2 regions of the Rhizobium sp. BK379 genome follow, and region 1 is predicted to be linked to the other one. Evidence: riboswitches for the same ligand, from Rfam matches in the RefSeq annotation. Region 1 holds a riboswitch; the other holds the start of a gene.
What was found. A riboswitch is a leader RNA that binds a small molecule or an ion and turns the genes downstream of it on or off. The one in region 1 is predicted to bind FMN.

Region 1 (4,859 bases):
TGAAAACAGCCTTGGCCGATATTGCGCAAAGGATGACCCTTGGCAATGATGCTGTGATTCCGTAGCGTGTTGCTGGTGTTGTTATTTTAGGCCGTTCGGAAATGGTCAGCGTCGCTCCAGATAGGCGCTTCATTGTGTTGGCGTTCCATGTAATAAAGCTGTCACAACCGTGGAACGCGGGCGTTAACGTGGCTTGAAAAGCGTAGTCAGAACCTCCACTTGTAACAGCAAGTGAGAGTGCCGGCCGGTCCCAAGCGGCCGCGCCAAAGAGCCCGGTAACGGGACGATGGAAAGGAATAAAAATGACGAAGAAAACGTCTGTAGCGAGCAGCACCGCTTATCCTGTTCTCCCCCTGCGCGACATCGTGGTTTTCCCCCATATGATCGTGCCGCTGTTCGTCGGGCGGGAAAAGTCGATCCGCGCGCTCGAAGAGGTCATGGGTTCCGACAAGCAGATCATGCTGGTCACCCAGATCAACGCCAGCGATGACGATCCGGATCCGTCTGCGATCCACCGCGTCGGTACGGTTGCCAACGTGCTGCAGCTCCTGAAGCTTCCCGACGGCACCGTGAAGGTTCTGGTCGAAGGCCGCGCACGCGCCGAGATCGATACCTATACGAGCCGCGAAGATTTCTACGAAGCGCTCGGCCATGTGCTCGAAGAGCCGCATGACGATCCCGTCGAGCTGGAAGCTCTGTCGCGTTCGGTCGTGTCGGAATTCGAGAGCTACGTAAAGCTCAACAAGAAGATTTCGCCTGAGGTTGTCGGTGCGGCAAGCCAGATCGACGACTATTCAAAGCTCGCCGATACGGTCGCCTCGCACCTCTCGATCAAGATCACCGAGAAGCAGGAGATGCTGGAGACCACCAGCGTCAAGGCCCGCCTCGAAAAGGCGCTCGGCTTCATGGAAGGCGAGATCTCGGTCCTGCAGGTCGAAAAGCGCATCCGTTCGCGCGTCAAGCGCCAGATGGAGAAGACCCAGCGCGAATACTACCTGAATGAGCAGATGAAGGCGATCCAGAAGGAACTCGGCGACGGCGAGGAAGGCCGCGACGAGATGAGCGAACTGGAAGAGCGCATTGCCAAGACGAAGCTGTCCAAGGAAGCCCGTGAAAAGGCCGATGCGGAACTGAAGAAGCTGCGCCAGATGAGCCCGATGTCGGCTGAAGCCACCGTCGTGCGCAATTATCTGGACTGGCTGCTCGGGATCCCCTGGGGCAAGAAGTCTAAGATCAAGGCCGATCTCAACAATGCCGAGAAGATCCTCGAAGCCGATCATTTCGGTCTTGAGAAGGTCAAGGAGCGCATCGTCGAGTATCTGGCTGTTCAGGCCCGCGCCACCAAGATCAAGGGTCCGATCCTGTGCCTCGTCGGCCCTCCGGGCGTCGGCAAGACCTCGCTCGCCCAGTCGATCGCCAAGGCAACCGGCCGTGAATATGTCCGTATGGCTCTTGGCGGCGTTCGTGACGAAGCTGAAATCCGCGGTCACCGCCGCACCTATATCGGCTCGATGCCCGGCAAGGTCATCCAGTCGATGAAGAAGGCGAAGAAGTCCAACCCGCTGTTCCTGCTCGACGAAATCGACAAGCTCGGCCAGGACTATCGCGGTGATCCGTCTTCGGCTCTGCTGGAAGTGCTCGACCCGGCGCAGAACTCGACCTTCATGGATCACTACCTGGAAGTCGAATACGACCTGTCGGACGTGATGTTCATCACGACGGCAAATACGCTGAACATCCCGGCTCCGCTGATGGACCGCATGGAGATCATCCGTATCGCCGGCTATACCGAAGACGAAAAGCGCGAGATCGCCAAGCGGCACCTGCTGCCGAAGGCCATCAAGGAACATGCGCTGCAGCCGAACGAATTCTCGGTCAGCGACGATGCCCTGATGGCGATCAGCCAGCAGTACACCCGCGAAGCCGGCGTGCGTAACTTCGAACGCGAATTGATGAAACTCGCCCGCAAGGCGGTCACCGAGATCATCAAGGGCAAGACGAAGTCGGTTCACGTCACGGCAGCGAATATCGACGATTATCTCGGCGTTCCGCGCTTCCGCCACGGCGAAGCTGAACGCGAAGATCAGGTCGGTGTTGTCACGGGTCTTGCCTGGACGGAAGTCGGCGGTGAGTTGCTGACGATCGAAGGCGTCATGATGCCCGGTAAGGGCCGCATGACCGTCACCGGCAACCTGAAGGAAGTCATGAAGGAATCGATTTCGGCAGCGGCGTCCTACGTCCGCTCGCGCGCCGTCGATTTCGGCATCGAACCACCGCGCTTCGACAAGAGCGACATCCACGTGCACGTGCCGGAAGGTGCAACGCCGAAGGATGGTCCGTCTGCCGGTGTCGCGATGGCAACCGCGATCGTCTCGATCATGACGGGCATTCCGGTCAACAAGGATGTGGCAATGACGGGTGAGATCACCCTGCGCGGCCGCGTCCTGCCGATCGGTGGCCTGAAGGAAAAGCTGCTTGCGGCTCTGCGCGGCGGCATCAAGAAAGTGCTGATTCCGGAAGAGAACGCCAAGGACTTGGCCGAAATTCCTGACAACGTGAAGAACAGCATGGAGATCATTCCGGTCTCCCGTATGGGCGAGGTGATCAAGCACGCGCTGGTCCGTCGTCCCGAGCCGATCGAATGGGATGGCACGGTTGAAACGCCCGTCATCGCGACTGTCGAAGGGCTCGATGATGCAGGTGCAGCCATCGCTCATTGAGCTTTGGCGGCCACATTTAAGCCCAATTGTTGCAAATCGTGAAAAAGGCCGGCGGAAACGCCGGCCTTTTTTGTGAAAACGTCATGTAGACGCTTGCTTTTCCTTGATTTGCAGGGTTTTTGGGTTCTCGGCGGGCCTGATGAAAGCGATTTCTGCGCCTAGCTTACAGATTGAGTTGTTTCAAACCATTTAGAAAGGGGTGGAAACATGAACAAGAATGAACTCGTGTCCGCAGTAGCCGAAAAGGCTGGACTGACGAAGTCTGATGCAGCATCTGCCGTCGACGCAGTTTTCGACGTTGTACAGGCTGAACTGAAGAGCAAGGGCGACGTTCGCCTCGCTGGCTTCGGCAGCTTCACCGTTTCCCATCGCGCTGCCACGAAGGGCCGTAACCCTTCGACCGGCGCCGAAGTCGACATCCCGGCACGCAACGTGCCGAAGTTCACGCCCGGCAAGGGCCTGAAGGACGCCGTCAACGGCTGATACGAGATAGTCCGCCGGCCGTAAACGAGAACGGCCGCGCAGGATTTTGAGGGGTTCGGTATTGCCGGACCCCTTTTTGTTTTCGGCGCTTGCCGCACGCCGCGCTTTGTCTTACGACACCTGTGTTCTCAGGGCGGGGTGAAAGTCCCCACCGGCGGTAGGGGTTTCGGCCCGAGCCCGCGAGCGCCTTTCGAAGCTTCGGTCAAGGAAGGGTCAGCAGATCCGGTGCGATTCCGGAGCCGACGGTTAAAGTCCGGATGAAAGAGAATGAGCGTGGCCGTGCGGGCAGGAGACTGTCGCGTCTGCGTGCCGTCGCCTCATGCGTCCTGATTTATGTTTGGTCCCTGTACTGGATGGAAGACATGAATCAGAATTCCCTTGCCGTCGGGCATTCCCGCGCCTTCGCCGGCGCTGCCTTCATGGTAGCCGGAGGCGTTGCCTTCTCGCTTCTCAATGTCGTCACCCAATGGCTGACCATGACGCTTGCCTTCCCGGCGGCTTCTGCAGCCTTCTGGCAATATGGCTTCGCCTTTCTCTTCTCCTTGCCCTTCCTGCGCAAGGCCGGCCTATCGGCGATGCGCACCAGCTATCCCTGGCGGCATGTCGTGCGCGTTGCCTTTGCCGCGCTTGGCGTCGAAGCCTGGGTCTCCGGTCTCGCCTCGGTGCCGATCTGGCAGGCGATCGCGCTTGTAATGACCTCGCCCTTCTTCATCATTCTCGGCGCGCGCCTGTTCCTCGGTGAGCGCGTCGGGCCTGCTCGCTGGATGGCAACGGGTGTCGGCTTTGTCGGCGCGATGATCATCCTCCAGCCATGGTCGGACAGCTTCACCTGGGCCGCCCTCCTGCCTGTCCTCTCGGCGCTTCTCTGGGGTGCTTCGTCGCTCATCACAAAGAGCCTGACGGGCATCGAGAAACCGGAGACGATTACCGTCTGGCTGCTGGTGCTGCTCACGCCGATCAATGGCAGCCTGGCACTTGCGTCGGGCCTCGCCGTGCCGACAGGCGCAACGCTTGCGCTCTTCCTCCTGGCCGGCCTTCTGACAGTCGTGGCGCAATATCTGCTGACGCTCGCCTACGCCAGCGCAGATGCCGCCTATGTGCAGCCCTTCGATGACCTGAAACTGCCGCTGAACGTACTCGCCGGCTGGCTTTTCTTCGGCTATGCGCCGGCTGGTTATCTGTGGCTGGGCGCCGCGCTCATTCTCGCCGCCTCGCTCTTCATCATGCGTAGCGAGATGCGTCGCGAGCGGCAGGCAGCCTGACGCAAACTGTACAAAATGTCGCAGCCTGTCATGTCTCTGTCATGGCAGTCCCGCAAAAACCCTCTGTTCGATTTTTCGGCATTGGGGGATTTTTTAATGACATCGTCTTCGCGCAAGGCAGCGCTCGCTGCCGTGCTTCTTGCATCCGTTGCGGTCCCGGCAGCAGCGGAACCGGTTTTCAACCGCATCGCCTCTTTCCCGGTCGCAACAAATCTGCCGGCCGACAAGGACAAGCTTTCGGCCACCTCGGCCGAAATCATCACCGCTTCGCAGGATGGCAACACGCTGATCTACAGCGACAGCCCGCTCGGCGCGATCGGCTTCATCGACATCATCGATGCCAAGGCACCCAAGGCCGGTGGCGCGCTGATGATGGACGGTGAGCCGACCTCGG
Region 2 (4,859 bases), on a different contig from region 1:
CTATGCGCATGCCTTGGAAATGACGGAAGCCGCGGAAGCGGCCGGCGTCATCAACATGGTGAACCTTACGTATCGCAATGTCGCACCGCTACAGCGCGCCCGCGAGATGGTACTGGCCGGCGAACTCGGCACTATCCGTCATGTGGAAGCGTCCTATCTGCAGAGCTGGCTGGTATCGCGCGCCTGGGGCGACTGGCGCACGGAATCGCGCTGGCTCTGGCGTTTGTCCACCGGCCACGGATCGAACGGCGTGCTCGGGGATGTCGGCATCCATATCCTGGATTTTGCCGCCTATGGTGCGGCGACTGACATCGATCACGTCTTTGCGCGGCTGAAGACCTTCAACAAGGCACCGGGCGGGCAGATTGGCGAGTACATGCTCGATGCCAATGACAGCTTCACCATGTCGGTCGATTTCACCAATGGCGCGCTCGGAGTCATCCATGCGACCCGCTGGGCGACCGGGCATCTGAACGAGCTGAAGCTGCGCATCTATGGCGAAAAAGGCAGCCTCGAAGTCATCCACCGCCCGGATGGTTCGGATCTTCGCGGCTGCTTCGGCGACGACATTGAAAGCGCCACCTGGCGTGATATCGAGGTGCCGGCAGTGCTGACCAATTATCAGCGCTTTGCAGAAGCCGTCAGGACCGGCAAGCAGGACGATCCCACCTTCCGCCACGCCGCCAATCTGCAGAAGGTCATCGATCTCGCGATCGTATCGGAGAAAGAACGCCGGGAGCTCAATCTGCTGGCCTCTGACACGCAGCAAGCCACGGCTGACCAGGAACCGGGAGGCAAGGCGGACGATCAGGGGCCGGTGCTGGCACTCGTCGTCTGACGGCTTGGAAAATAACGAAGGCCCGAATGTTCGGGCCTTCCTTGAGCCGACTGAGCTCGCTCTGCTTACTGCTCAACCGGCAGCTAGGCAGCCCTACCAGCCGCGCCCACGCCCCGATAGGCAATGAGATCCTCGATGGTGATCAAGTGAAGGCCGTGCCGCTCGGCAAACTGCTCAAGCTCCGGCAGACGCGCCATCGTGCCATCATCATTGGCCACTTCACAGATGACACCCGAGGGCGACAGGCCAGCCAGCCTTGCGAGGTCCACAGCCGCCTCCGTATGGCCCGGACGCGAAAGCACGCCGTTCGGATGCGCACGCAGCGGGAAGATATGACCGGGCCGCGCAAAATCCTCAGGGCGGGAATCCTCGCCGATGAGCGCGCGAACGGTTGCGGCGCGGTCAGCGGCTGAAATACCGGTTGTCGTTTCAGGGATATAGTCAACCGAGACGGTGAACGCCGTCTTCAGGAGTTCGGTATTGTTGGGGACCATCTGCGGGATCTGCAGTTCGTCCAACCGCTCACCTTCCATGGCCACGCAGATGAGGCCACGGGCATAATTCATCATGAAGGCGATTGCCTGCGGGGTGATCGCTTCGGATGCAATGACGAGGTCGCCCTCGTTTTCCCGATCGCGGTCGTCGACGACAACCACGATCTCGCCCCGCGCAATCGCGGCGATCGCATCTTCTATCTTGGAAATTGCCATTTCTCTGCCTTTCAAGGGTTAGCCGCGTGAGCGGCATTCATGGCCTGTCAAAAGCCACCATTATCCCTTGGGCGAACAAGCATATGAAACGCCGCATGCCGAGCGGCGTCCTCTGCGTTGCTCTCTTCCATCCGGACTGTGACCGTCGGCTCCGGCATCTCACCGGATCTGCTGACCCTTCGCTTTCACGAAGGCGCTCGCGGGCTCCGAGTTGCCTCGATACCGCCGGTGGGGAATTGCACCCCGCCCTGAGAACACTGCTTATGTAAATGACGAATGGCTTGTTCTGCAAGAGGTTGGGTACAGATCACGTCGCGAGAATTGCTTCTCCGTGATGAAAGCACCGTTTCCTATTGTCGAACAGCGCTAGGACATGATCAGCCCGCCATCGACATTGATGGTCTGGCCGGTGATATAGGCCGCGTCATCGCTTGCAAGAAAAGTGACAAGGCCGGCGACGTCTTCACCCGATCCGGCGCGCTTCATCGGGATGCCTTCGACCCATTCTTTCATGAGCTCGCCGGGTGCGTAGTTGCCGAGCAGCTTGCCCCATGCCTGGTCGTTATAGGCCCACATGTCGGTTTCGATTATGCCCGGGCAGAAGGCGTTGACGGTGATGCCGTCGGTCGCGACTTCCTTGGCAAGGCTTTGGGTGATGCCGACGACGCCCATCTTCGAGGCAGCATAATGCGGCGTATAGATGAAGCCGTCGCGTGCCTGTCCGGACGCCGTATTGATGATACGTCCGCCGCGACCATGTTTGCGCATGCGGGCGATCGCTTCCTGGGCACAGAGGAACACGCCCTTGGTATTGACCGCCATGACCTTGTCCCACTCGCCCTCGGTCATGTCCTCGATGCGAGCAATGGTGATGACACCGGCATTCTGGATTGAGACGTCGACAGCGCCGAAGGCCTCCTCAGCGGCGTCATAGAGAGCTTTGACGCTTGTCTTGTCGGTGACGTCGCCAACAAAGGAGATCGCCTTTCCGCCGTCGGCCCTGATCTGCTCGGCAACGCCATGCACACTTTCCTCGTTGGCGGAGACCACGAGATTGGCGCCCTCGCGCGCGAAGCGTTTGGCAATCGCCGCACCGATACCGCGGCTTGCACCCGTAATGACCACGGTCTTGTTTTCGAAGCGTTGCATTCTCTTTATCCTTTCACTGGGGCCCGCGTGAGCGCCGTTTTGCAAACCGGCGACACTTGCCTCCTCACCAGACTTCAAACGGCTGCAGAAATGATCCCGGCAAATTCCGATGCCTTCAGCGAAGCACCGCCGACCAGCGCTCCATCCACATTGCGAAGCCCGAAAATCGCCTCGGCATTGGATGCCTTGACCGAACCGCCATAGAGGATCCTGACCGAATGGCCGTCATCGCCCAGCCGCTCTTCGAGCATCTGCCGGATCGCGGCATGGACCTCCTCAATCTGTTCGTTGGTCGGCACCAGCCCGGTTCCTATCGCCCATACAGGTTCGTAGGCGATGACGAGATTGGCGCTCGTTGCTCCCTCGGGAACGGATTCTCTGAGCTGCCCGCCGACAACTTCGATCGCCCGCCCCTCATCACGCTCGTGCCGCGTTTCACCCACACAGACGATCGCGATCAAGCCCGCCCGATGAGCGGCAACCGCTTTTGCAAGGACGATTTCATCATCTTCGCCATGAGACACGCGACGCTCGGAATGCCCGAGGATGACATAGCGCGCGCCGATGTCCGCAAGCATTTCGGCAGAGACATCACCGGTATGCGCACCTGACTGCTGCGCATGGCAATCCTGTGCGCCGATGGCCAGGTTCGAATCCCTGACCCGCTCCACCGCGCGATCGATCAGCGTGAGGGGCGGGCAGACGACGATATCGCACGTCGCACCGCCCGTTAGTCCCTTCAGCGCCTCGATCTCAGCTTGGGAGGAGATGAGACCGTTCATTTTCCAGTTGCCTGCGATCAGCTTGCGCATCGTATCACCAGCAGCAGAAGCCGCCGTCGACGAGCAGATCGACGCCCGTCACGAAACTTGCGGCATTCGAAAGCAGGAAGACCGCCGGACCGACCATCTCATCGACACCGGCCATGCGCTGCATCGGCGTCTGCTCTTCGAAGAGCTTGGTCTGATGTACCATCTCCGGCCGGGTGTTCATCGGCGTTGCCGTATAGCCCGGCGAAATCGTGTTGACGCGGATGCCGCGCCCGACCCACTCCATGGCGAACGACTTCGACATATGGATCACGCCCGCTTTCGAGGCATTGTAATGGGCCTGGCTCAAACCGCGATTGACGATAACGCCCGACATGGAGGCGATGTTGACGATCGACCCGCGGCCATTCTTCAACATGGCCCGCGCTTCGGCCTGGCAAGACAGGAAGATGCCCTTCAGGTTGATGTCCATCAGCGTCTGATACTGGTCCTCTTCCATCTCCTCGGCGGGATTGGCGCTGGCGATTCCGGCCGCATTGACGGCAAGCGAGAGAGCCCCGAGATCGGCTTCAGTGCGGGCGACCGCATCCGCCAGAGACGACTTGCTGGTGACATCGGCGGCAATCTCGATCGAGCGGCGGCCGGCAGCCCGGATATGGCTGGCAGTGGTGGCAAGGCCGTCATCGGTGCGGCGATCGAGAAGCGCTACATCGGCGCCGCACTGGGCGAGACCGATGGCGATCCTCTGCCCGATGCCGCTGCCGGCGCCAGTTACGATGGCGACCTGGCCGCTGAGATCGAATAGTCTTGGTGCGTTCAGAGAGATGTCGGACACCGCTCTTCCTTTCTGTCTTTGCCTAGATTGTCGCCAGTTCCATGACCGAGACGTCGTTTGCCTCGTCACGCTTCAGAATGCCTGCCTGCTTGCCCTGCGCCAGCACGAGAATGCGGTTCGACACGCCGAGAACCTCCTCGAGGTCGGAGCTCACGACGATGACCGCAACACCCTGTTTGGCGAGGTTGACGATGATGTCGTAGATGCCGGCGCGGGCGCCGACATCGATGCCGCGTGTCGGCTCGTCCAGCACCACGACCTTGGGATCACGCATCAGCCATTTGGCGATGACGACCTTCTGCTGGTTGCCACCCGAGAGATCGGAAGCGAACTGCTCCGCGCGTCCCTTCACGCCGAATTTCGTCACCGCCTTTTCAGCGAAAACGCGTTTCACGCCCGAGGTGAGCCAGCGTCCGCCAAGCTTGTCGAGATTGGCGTAGATGATGTTCTCGCTGATCTTATGTGCAACCACGAGGCCCTGGTCCTTGCGGTCCTCGGGCACCATCACGATGCCCTTGGCGATCGCATCCGCAGGGCTGCGCAGCTTCAGCGCTTCG

Region 2: linked by a shared signal. The riboswitch ahead of ribB (3,4-dihydroxy-2-butanone-4-phosphate synthase) and the one ahead of FHT93_RS30420 (DMT family transporter) in region 1 are both predicted to bind FMN.

The regions. Positions count from the first base shown of each region.
Region 1 is NZ_JACIAD010000009.1:73,609-78,467, reverse strand. It holds gene FHT93_RS30435 (hypothetical protein) at 1-334, opposite strand, end outside; gene lon (endopeptidase La) at 303-2,720, shown strand; gene FHT93_RS30425 (HU family DNA-binding protein) at 2,928-3,203, shown strand; FMN riboswitch at 3,324-3,476, shown strand; gene FHT93_RS30420 (DMT family transporter) at 3,557-4,465, shown strand; gene FHT93_RS30415 (esterase-like activity of phytase family protein) at 4,562-4,859, shown strand, end outside.
Region 2 is NZ_JACIAD010000006.1:287,726-292,584, reverse strand. It holds gene FHT93_RS25325 (Gfo/Idh/MocA family oxidoreductase) at 1-838, shown strand, start outside; gene ribB (3,4-dihydroxy-2-butanone-4-phosphate synthase) at 922-1,548, opposite strand; FMN riboswitch at 1,664-1,808, opposite strand; gene FHT93_RS25315 (glucose 1-dehydrogenase) at 1,915-2,697, opposite strand; gene tpiA (triose-phosphate isomerase) at 2,772-3,509, opposite strand; gene FHT93_RS25305 (SDR family oxidoreductase) at 3,514-4,302, opposite strand; gene FHT93_RS25300 (sugar ABC transporter ATP-binding protein) at 4,325-4,859, opposite strand, start outside.